Regions from separate parts of the Vibrio sp. E150_018 genome, predicted to be linked through region 1. Evidence: riboswitches for the same ligand, from Rfam matches in the RefSeq annotation. Region 1 holds a riboswitch; each other region holds the start of a gene.

Region 1 (2,182 bases):
AAAATCCAACTAATATTTAACGTTGGGGCATGCAGAACCAACGCTCCTATTGTTGCGCAGACAAACGCAGCTATCACCAGCGCAACCGCAATACCTAACTTAGGAACCGGAACATTAATCACGCTGGCGTCCTATTAGAGCCTTAAAAACGAAAAGAGTTGTCATTGCTTTATTGCGACAAAGCCATCTGCCACTCACGAGTCCAACCTTTCAACTGCTTAGCAACGGTTTCGGGCTCTAACGACAACATTTTGCTTGGCACCGTTAATTGCTCATAACCTTTTGGCAACTTAACATCGGTCACTGGGTACATCCAATTACCGGTTGCCATCACGGATTGGAAATCATCGGTTAAGATAAAATGCATAAACTCATCGGCTAATTTAGAGTGCTTGGTACTCGCCACCTTGGCTGCCAATTCTATTTGTGCATATTGGCCTTCAGTAAAATTAGCCGCAGCGTATTGGTCATCATTTTCAGCAATGATGTGATAAGCCGGAGAGGTACTATAAGACAACACCATATCGCTCTCCCCTTTTAAGAACATAGGGTAAGAGTCTGACCACCCCTTACTCACCGTAACCGTTTTATCGGCAATTTTTTTCCATGCTTGCACCGCATCATCACCATAAACCGCTTTCACCCACAGCAATAAACCTTGGCCAGTAATCGATGTGCGTGGATCTTGATAAATAATATTAAAATCATCACGCTCGATTAATTCTTTTAAGCTTTTGGGTGGGTTGGTCATTTTCGTTTTGTTGTACACAAAGGCAAAGTAGCCGTAATCAAAAGGCACAAAATAAGAATTATTCCAACCACCGGGAATAGTGACTTGAGAAGTATCAACATCATGCTTGGCAAGTAGTCCCGTTTGCTGGGCCTGCGCCATAATGTTGTTATTTAATCCTAGAACCACATCTGCTTTGGTATTGTTACCTTCTAAACGAATACGACTTAACACTGAACCGCCATCATCCAAAGCAACAAAATTCAATTTACAGCCACATTGGCTTTCAAAAGCTTGTTTGATTTTCGGACCAGGCCCCCAATCGGAAGTAAAAGAATCGTAAGTATAAACGGTTAAGGTAGGCTTTTGCTCCGCTAGCGCTGAAGTAGAAAAGGTTGCAGCACAAGAGAAAGCAAGAAAAGTAAGCGCTTTAGGTGTGAAGTTCACTAGATTAATCCTTATTTAGTGAGCGGCACAGGGAAAAGAAGGAAAAACCCACTCAATTCCTACGCCAGCATTATCTGGTTCAGGTCACGGGTGTTATCTCAGCTAAATCACATGATTCAGCACCCCGATGAGTTGTATAAATTGTAAGATCTTACGTAACGGTAAACGAGTCGTTATATTAGCTTAATATCAACACTGTTAGCTAGAGCGTTGATCGTAGCCCCAACGAGGTACTAAACCTTGTTCAACACCTAAATGATCGAGAATTCTCGCCACCATAAAATCAATTAAATCTTCAATCGTTTTAGGTTGATGATAAAAGCCTGGGGCCGCGGGCATTATGGTGACGCCCATTTGCGATAGCTTGTGCATATTCTCTAAATGCAACGTCGAAAATGGTGTTTCTCGTACCACCAGCAATAACTGGCCGCGTTCTTTCATTACCACATCAGCAGCACGTTCAATTAAATTATCCGACATTCCGTGAGCAATCGAAGCCACACTACCAGCAGAACATGGACACACTACCATTTTTTTCGGCGCAGCCGATCCTGAAGCGACGGGTGAAAACCAATCTTCTTTACCACATACAATTAACTTATCACTGCGACATTTAAGGTGTTCAATCAAAGCTTTTTGCGCCGCTTCTGGGCCACTTGGTAACTTTAAATCATGCTCGGTTGCCATCACGACACGGGCCGCTGATGAGATCAACAAATAAACGGTATAGTCCGCCGCCAGCAAACACTCTAATAGACGCAGTCCATAAGGCGCACCAGAGGCACCAGTGAAAGCAAGAGTGATTTTCTTTTCCATCAATTGAGACATGTTCACTTCCTCAACAGAGAATGAGTTTGGTGAGCAAAAGGATTATAGTGATCTTTTTATCACCAATGATCTTTTTACTTACTATGATCTTTTTACTATTTTTGCTGTAAAGCTTGTAATAACTTGGCGTGGATCCCTTCAAAGCCACCGTTACTCATCACTAAGATCTGATCGCCA
Region 2 (2,182 bases), on a different contig from region 1:
TCTCCGGGATATTTAGGTAATAGTCGCACTATTTCAAAGCCACACGACTTAATGAATCATACTTGTCTTGGATATAAAAATTTCCAACAACATATCTGGCATTTGACGCAAGACAGTTCTCAACAATCAGTAGAAGTTAAGTGTAATCTCACCGCGAATGAAACAACAACCTTACTGCACGCAGTATTGTGTGGCGCAGGGATAGCTATTCAACCGACTTACCTCGTAAACCAATATCTTAAAAGTGGTCAGCTTAAGCAGGTTTTACCGAATTGGAAACCAGATGATTTAACCATTTACGCGCTCTATTCTTCCAGAAAGTACATGTCCCCCACTGTCCGTGCTCTGATTGATTATTTGTCAGATTATTTTTCTGAACCTCGTTGGTAATGTGTGGTTTGTTGTCATGACAAGATGCTCAGTGGATCTTTCTACATGGTGTCTCTTTCCAACTTATATTGATCATAATGCCCAACAGCATACCCTTATCTGATATTGCGATGGAGGTGGAGCAAACCCAAATTATACGGGTATGGCGGTTGATTAAGGTAATAAATCAGGTAAATAAAAAGGGGACGCAAACAAAATATCTAGTTCTCATAAATGCATTCTAAATAGGATTTATTATCAAAAAAGCATATTACTGATGTTAATGTCCTGTTATGATTTATACGTAATAGTCGGGGAGCCAATATTGGCTGAGATCGAAATTCGAGACCCGTAGAACCTGATTCAGTTAGCACTGACGTAGGGAACTATCACGCTTTGCCATTCGCCGAATCACTTCGGAAACCTTGGATAATCGGGTCTTCGATCTTTCCCAATGACGGCCAAAGCCAGTTCCTATACGTCGGTAATAGGAGTGGTAATGGCGAATTCTTCAATACAGTGTAATCCTCAAAAAATATCTTCATTAAAAGAATCTAATGCACCTGTGATTTCTGGATCCTACGACGTTGATTTTAATCACTTATCGCTCATCCCTAACACTATCGCGAGTAAGCTGGGCGTTAGCGATGTCTATTAAAGCTACGTCTTCTAGAGCAATGCCAGCTAAAACCATCGGCATCCAAATTACAAACGCTTGTTTGCAATATAAAGATAGTCAAACTCCGACGCTTTCAGGCATCAATATGCAGATCCCAGCCGGGCAATGGACGGTATTGCTAGGTCGAAGTGGTTGCGGAAAAACGACGATTCTTCGTTACTTAGCGGGTTTATTAGCTGACAAAGTGGAGTGGCAAGGCGAGCTGACGACTACCGATAACTTACTGTTAACCGAGCATATTGCTTATATGGCTCAACAAGATTTACTGCTGCCGTGGCTCAATGTGTTGGATAACGTTTGTTTAAGTTCGCGTTTTAATCATTCTCAAAGCGATTCACAGCAAGAACAGCAACGTGCGCTGAAATTATTGCAGCAAGTTGGGCTGGTGGATTATTGCTATGCCAAGCCGGACCAACTTTCTGGTGGAATGAAGCAACGTGTGGCACTTGCTCGTACTTTAATGCAAGACAAGCCAGTGGTATTGATGGATGAACCTTTCTCTGCGTTAGATGCCGTAACTCGCCATAAATTACAGACCTTGTCTGCCGAGTTATTGAAAGAGAAAACCGTGGTTTTGATCACCCATGATCCACAAGAAGCTGTCCGGCTAGCCAATCAATTGTATGTACTGCAAGGAACACCAGCTAAAGCGCAATCTCTTGCGGTGCCAGAATCGCCGACTCCCCGAGTATTGGATGGCGAATGCGCCGCGTTACAACAAGCCATTTTGCAGCAATTGGAGAAAGATTATGAGTGAGATGACTCAATACCAATCGCTTTCTTGCCGAGTGAATCAAAAAGAGCGTGTGACACATCCTGCGCTACGTTTGTTAGTTACGGTTGTGGTGATACTCGGCTTATGGCAGTTGGTTGTGGTTATGTTTGATATGCCAAGCTTTATTCTACCTGCGCCTGTCGATGTGCTGGATAAATTACTCACTCGATATGATGTGTTGCTTAAACACACTTGGGTAACCGCACAGGAAATCTTGTTAGGTCTTGCGCTTGGTTTATCGATGGGCCTGCTGTTCGCTTTACAAATGTTGATGTTTGAACCGTTCAAACGTTGGTTATTGCCGATTCTTATTGCCAGCCAGGCGATCCCAGTATTTGCTATCGCGCCAGTGTTGATGC
Region 3 (2,182 bases), on a different contig from region 1:
TTACCGCGGTGGCGCTAAATTATTAGAAAGACGACAACAAACGCTGCCGCCTGAATCCAATAAAGAATAGTGACTGTATCTAGGGTCTGTTGACCTTTCGTGGCTAAATTTTGTTCGAGATAAAAGCGTTTTAGGCGAGGCAAGTCGATTGTAACCTAGTCTTTAATTATTTAATCGCTTGGGCATAAAAATGGTGGACGGGACCTGCTCCTTTCCCCACATTAAGCTCATCTGCATGAGTCAATGCATTCGATAAATACTGCTTCGCATGCCCAATCGCTTCTGTTAGGTCAAAGCCTTGCGCTAAATAGGAAGCAATCGCAGAAGAAAGTGTACACCCTGTTCCGTGAGTATTTTTTGTCGCAATGCGCTGATGCGTGTAGACCGCGGTTTGATTTCGTTGAATAAGCCAATCTCGGCTTTCCTCACCTTTCAAGTGCCCACCTTTTAATAAAATATCGACCTTATGCAATTCTGAGTGAGCTTTTAACTTCTCTATAAAACCTTCAATTTCACTCTCTGATTTTGGTTCAGGCTCCCCAATCAATAACCCAGCTTCAGGCAAATTTGGGGTGATTAAGTCTACTAACGGAATGAGCTTTTTTTTCAGTGTTTGAATTGCAACTGGTTGGATTAATGGGTCTCCACTAGTGGCTACCATGACGGGATCTAACACTACATTCTTTAAGTTATAGTGCGTTAGTTTTTCAGCGATTACTTCAATCACATCACTATCATTAAGCATACCGATCTTTACCGCAGAGACATTAATATCTGAAAAAATAGAATCTAATTGCTGACCAATAAATTCAGCTGAAACCGGAAAGATGGCATCTACGCCTTGAGTATTTTGCGCAGTGAGTGCAGTAATAACGGAACAAGCAAAACACCCTGTTGCAGAAATCGCTTTAATATCAGCTTGAATACCGGCTCCACCACCAGAGTCAGATCCTGCGATAGTCAATACATTAGAAATACACGAAGTGTTTGGCGATGGGAAAGTTGATTGAGGCATATATTACTTCCTTTTAGCGCACAGAAGTAATACACATGTAGAGATGAAATTAGAATGCTCGACACGTTGGTATTAGTTCCCTACGCTGATGTTAATCAGATCAGGTTCAACGGGTCTCACTTAAGTGATCTCAGCCTACTGGCTCCCCGACTAATATGCTTAGAGCATGGCGGTTTATCGTTTAAACTATCCATACACTAAAGATTGGCTTCAATGTAGAGTTAACTCATCAAATTGTAAAGCTATTCACTCAAAACTAGTGATCTTGTTCTTATATGAAATTTTACTTACATAGATACTGTCTAATGATACATAGCTAACATATTAATCACTGTAACCCCACGAGACCAAACCATGTCGGAACTATTGATGTCACAACAATCACTGATTCGTATTAGCGTATTTACTCTAGTGTTGGTGACCATGGCGGTTTGGGAAATCAAACGGCCGAAAAAATACCTCAGCCAACCTAAGCTCTACCGTTGGGCCAATAACTTAGGTTTGGTGTTTTTTAATAGCTTTCTACTACCTTTCACTCTGCCATTTCTCGCAGTCGGTTTTGCCTACCTAATGCAGAACAACCACGTAGGCTTGTTTCATTGGCTCAATATTCCTGCATGGTTAAACCTAGTATGCGGGTTGCTCTTGTTAGATATGGTGATTTATTGGCAGCATCGTCTATTTCATAAGATCCCGCTGCTTTGGCGTTTACATCGTGTCCATCATGCCGATCAAGATATCGATGTCACTACCGGCTCACGCTTTCATTTCATCGAGATTTGGCTTTCAATGCTGATTAAACTCGCGACGATTGCCGCACTTGGGATTTCGCCTCTAGCTGTATTTATATTCGAAGTACTACTGAACGCCAGTGCGATGTTCAACCACAGCAATATCGCCTTATCTCATCGCATTGATGATCGATTAAGAAAGTGGATTGTCACACCAGATATGCACCGTGTTCACCATTCTATTCATCGCAATGAAACCGATAGCAACTACGGGTTTTGTTTATCCGTTTGGGATCGTTGGTTTGATAGTTATATTATCCAACCGAAAGATGGCCATGAAAAAATGACAATTGGGATTAACCTATTCCGCTCAGCTAAGGAGCAGTCACTACTCAAAATGTTGTCACAACCGTTTAGAAATAAATAACGCAGGCGA
Region 4 (2,182 bases), on a different contig from region 1:
GTGCATAGGAACATGACCAGGACCTTCAATCATAACTTGAACATCGTATTCCCAAGCAACCTTGGTCAGTTCGCCTAATGTACGTAATTCCGAAAATTGAGCTTCATCATTAGCATCGGCAATTGAGCCCGGACGCAGACCATCACCAAGCGACAATGCCACATCATACTGAGCACAAATCTCACAAATCTCGCGAAAATGAGTATAAAGAAAACTTTCTTGGTGATGAGCCAAACACCACTTAGCAATAATAGAACCACCACGAGAAACAATCCCCGTAACTCGCTTAGCCGTCATAGGAACATAACGTAATAGCAACCCTGCATGAATAGTAAAGTAATCTACACCTTGCTCAGCTTGTTCGATCAAAGTATCGCGCATCACTTCCCAATTGAGGTTTTCCGCAACACCATTTACTTTTTCTAATGCTTGATACATTGGAACCGTACCAATAGGGACAGGACTATTACGCAGAATCCACTCACGCGTTTCATGAATATTACGTCCAGTAGAAAGATCCATAACGGTATCGCCGCCCCAACGAGTCGACCAAACCAATTTTTCAACTTCTTCTTCAATCGAGGATGACACCGATGAGTTACCAATATTGGCATTCACTTTAATTAAAAAGTTGCGGCCAATGATCATTGGCTCAGATTCAGGATGATTAATGTTGGATGGAATGATCGCTCGCCCTTCTGCCACTTCACGGCGAACAAACTCTGGGGTAATTTCTTTAGGCAGATGGGCACCAAAGTTTTGTCCTGGATGCTGTTGGTTTAATTGCTCATCAGTGAATTTTTGACGTCCCATATTTTCACGAATCGCAATATATTCCATCTCAGGAGTAATGATCCCCTTACGCGCATAATGCAGTTGCGTCACACAGCACCCCTGCTTTGCTTTCCGTATTTTAGGTAAATTTCCGTACCTGAGTTCATCTAATGTTTCATCATTAAGTCTCTCTTGAGAAAATTCAGATGAAACAAAATCAAGATATTCAGTGTCATTACGTTCAGAAATCCACTGTTTACGTAACTTAGGTAACCCTTCATATAAGTTTATATTGTGAGTAGGATCCGTATAAACACCGGAAGTATCATAAACATGGATAGGTTTATTCGGCTCTGAGATGGGGTTATCTTTCGAGCCTCCAACCAAACTATCAGTAAGGGAGATTTCACGCATAGGTACACGTATATCAGAACGACTTCCTTGAATATAAACTTTTTGCGAATTGGGATAAGGTTGGACAGACAGGGAATCGATAAAATTCTTAGCGTCCATTCTGGCTTGTTTACGACTTGACGACATAGCATTTTCCTTTAACTGTATGAGTTAGAAGCCCGAAGGGTAAATGCTTGACGGATTTTGATGCACAAGAGTGGATCTGTAGAAACAGATACATATATAGAGGGGTAATTGTAGATAGATTACTCTTCTCTCGTTCCCTTCGCAGGTATTAGCCTGATCAGGTTCAACGGATCCCGCATAGCGGTCTCAGCCTTATGGCACTCCGACAAGTGACGTAATTATAGACAGATAAATGAATGAAATTCAATTTTTCTGATAAATTAACTCTTAGAAATACATTGAAAGCCGATCCAAGCAGCAAAAATACTAATAGTTACATTCAATAATATATTTAAGACAGCTTTAAAGAATTCACCTTGCTGAAATAAAGTCACATTATCGATTGAAAAAGTTGAGAAAGTTGTAAAAGCCCCTAAAAAGCCTAAGCCGAGAATCTGTTTCCATGGCGTAGATTCAATGGTTCCATTATTCAGAGAGGAAATAAGAAGCCCCATAAGAAATGAACCAAATATATTTACAAACAATGTTCCATAAGGAAAGGTTCTACCTAACATTAACACAAAGATTTCTGAGATTATGTAACGAGAACATGCCCCTATAGCCCCACCAAGAGCAATATAAAGCAAGACACTAAGCTGGATTAACAAGATAAAACTCCTCTAAGCTTTCATGTATCAATAAATTTTAGAAATCATGTATAGAATACCTGAACTTAATGTATAGATATATCTCCTATTCTGCTATAAAAATATACAGAGAACAAAACGGGCTCTCCATGCTTTTGAAGCATTTTCAACAGACGAAAAAAAACCTGATTCTTTCGAATCAGGTTTCTACTCTTTATCTAAGAGATATAAGTGGCGGAGTG

Evidence for each region. Region 1 has a riboswitch for thiamine pyrophosphate ahead of thiB (thiamine ABC transporter substrate binding subunit). Riboswitches for the same ligand answer to the same signal wherever they lie in the genome.
Region 2: another riboswitch for thiamine pyrophosphate. It lies ahead of ACE3G9_RS11030 (ABC transporter ATP-binding protein); the one in region 1 lies ahead of thiB (thiamine ABC transporter substrate binding subunit).
Region 3: another riboswitch for thiamine pyrophosphate. It lies ahead of thiD (bifunctional hydroxymethylpyrimidine kinase/phosphomethylpyrimidine kinase); the one in region 1 lies ahead of thiB (thiamine ABC transporter substrate binding subunit).
Region 4: another riboswitch for thiamine pyrophosphate. It lies ahead of thiC (phosphomethylpyrimidine synthase ThiC); the one in region 1 lies ahead of thiB (thiamine ABC transporter substrate binding subunit).

The regions. Positions count from the first base shown of each region.
Region 1 is NZ_JBHGNY010000002.1:37,704-39,885, reverse strand. Features, by position in the region: gene thiP (thiamine/thiamine pyrophosphate ABC transporter permease ThiP) at 1-122, opposite strand, end outside; gene thiB (thiamine ABC transporter substrate binding subunit) at 170-1,177, opposite strand; TPP riboswitch at 1,217-1,314, opposite strand; gene ACE3G9_RS02845 (flavin prenyltransferase UbiX) at 1,376-2,005, opposite strand; gene mpl (UDP-N-acetylmuramate:L-alanyl-gamma-D-glutamyl-meso-diaminopimelate ligase) at 2,101-2,182, opposite strand, start outside.
Region 2 is NZ_JBHGNY010000010.1:60,295-62,476, forward strand. Features, by position in the region: gene ACE3G9_RS11025 (LysR family transcriptional regulator) at 1-390, shown strand, start outside; TPP riboswitch at 672-771, shown strand; gene ACE3G9_RS11030 (ABC transporter ATP-binding protein) at 1,047-1,805, shown strand; partial or broken gene ACE3G9_RS11035 (ABC transporter permease) at 1,864-2,182, shown strand, end outside.
Region 3 is NZ_JBHGNY010000001.1:468,960-471,141, reverse strand. Features, by position in the region: gene ACE3G9_RS02195 (DMT family transporter) at 1-70, shown strand, start outside; gene thiD (bifunctional hydroxymethylpyrimidine kinase/phosphomethylpyrimidine kinase) at 167-1,015, opposite strand; TPP riboswitch at 1,076-1,174, opposite strand; gene ACE3G9_RS02185 (sterol desaturase family protein) at 1,385-2,173, shown strand.
Region 4 is NZ_JBHGNY010000022.1:26,409-28,590, forward strand. Features, by position in the region: gene thiC (phosphomethylpyrimidine synthase ThiC) at 1-1,314, opposite strand, end outside; TPP riboswitch at 1,432-1,529, opposite strand; gene crcB (fluoride efflux transporter CrcB) at 1,575-1,955, opposite strand.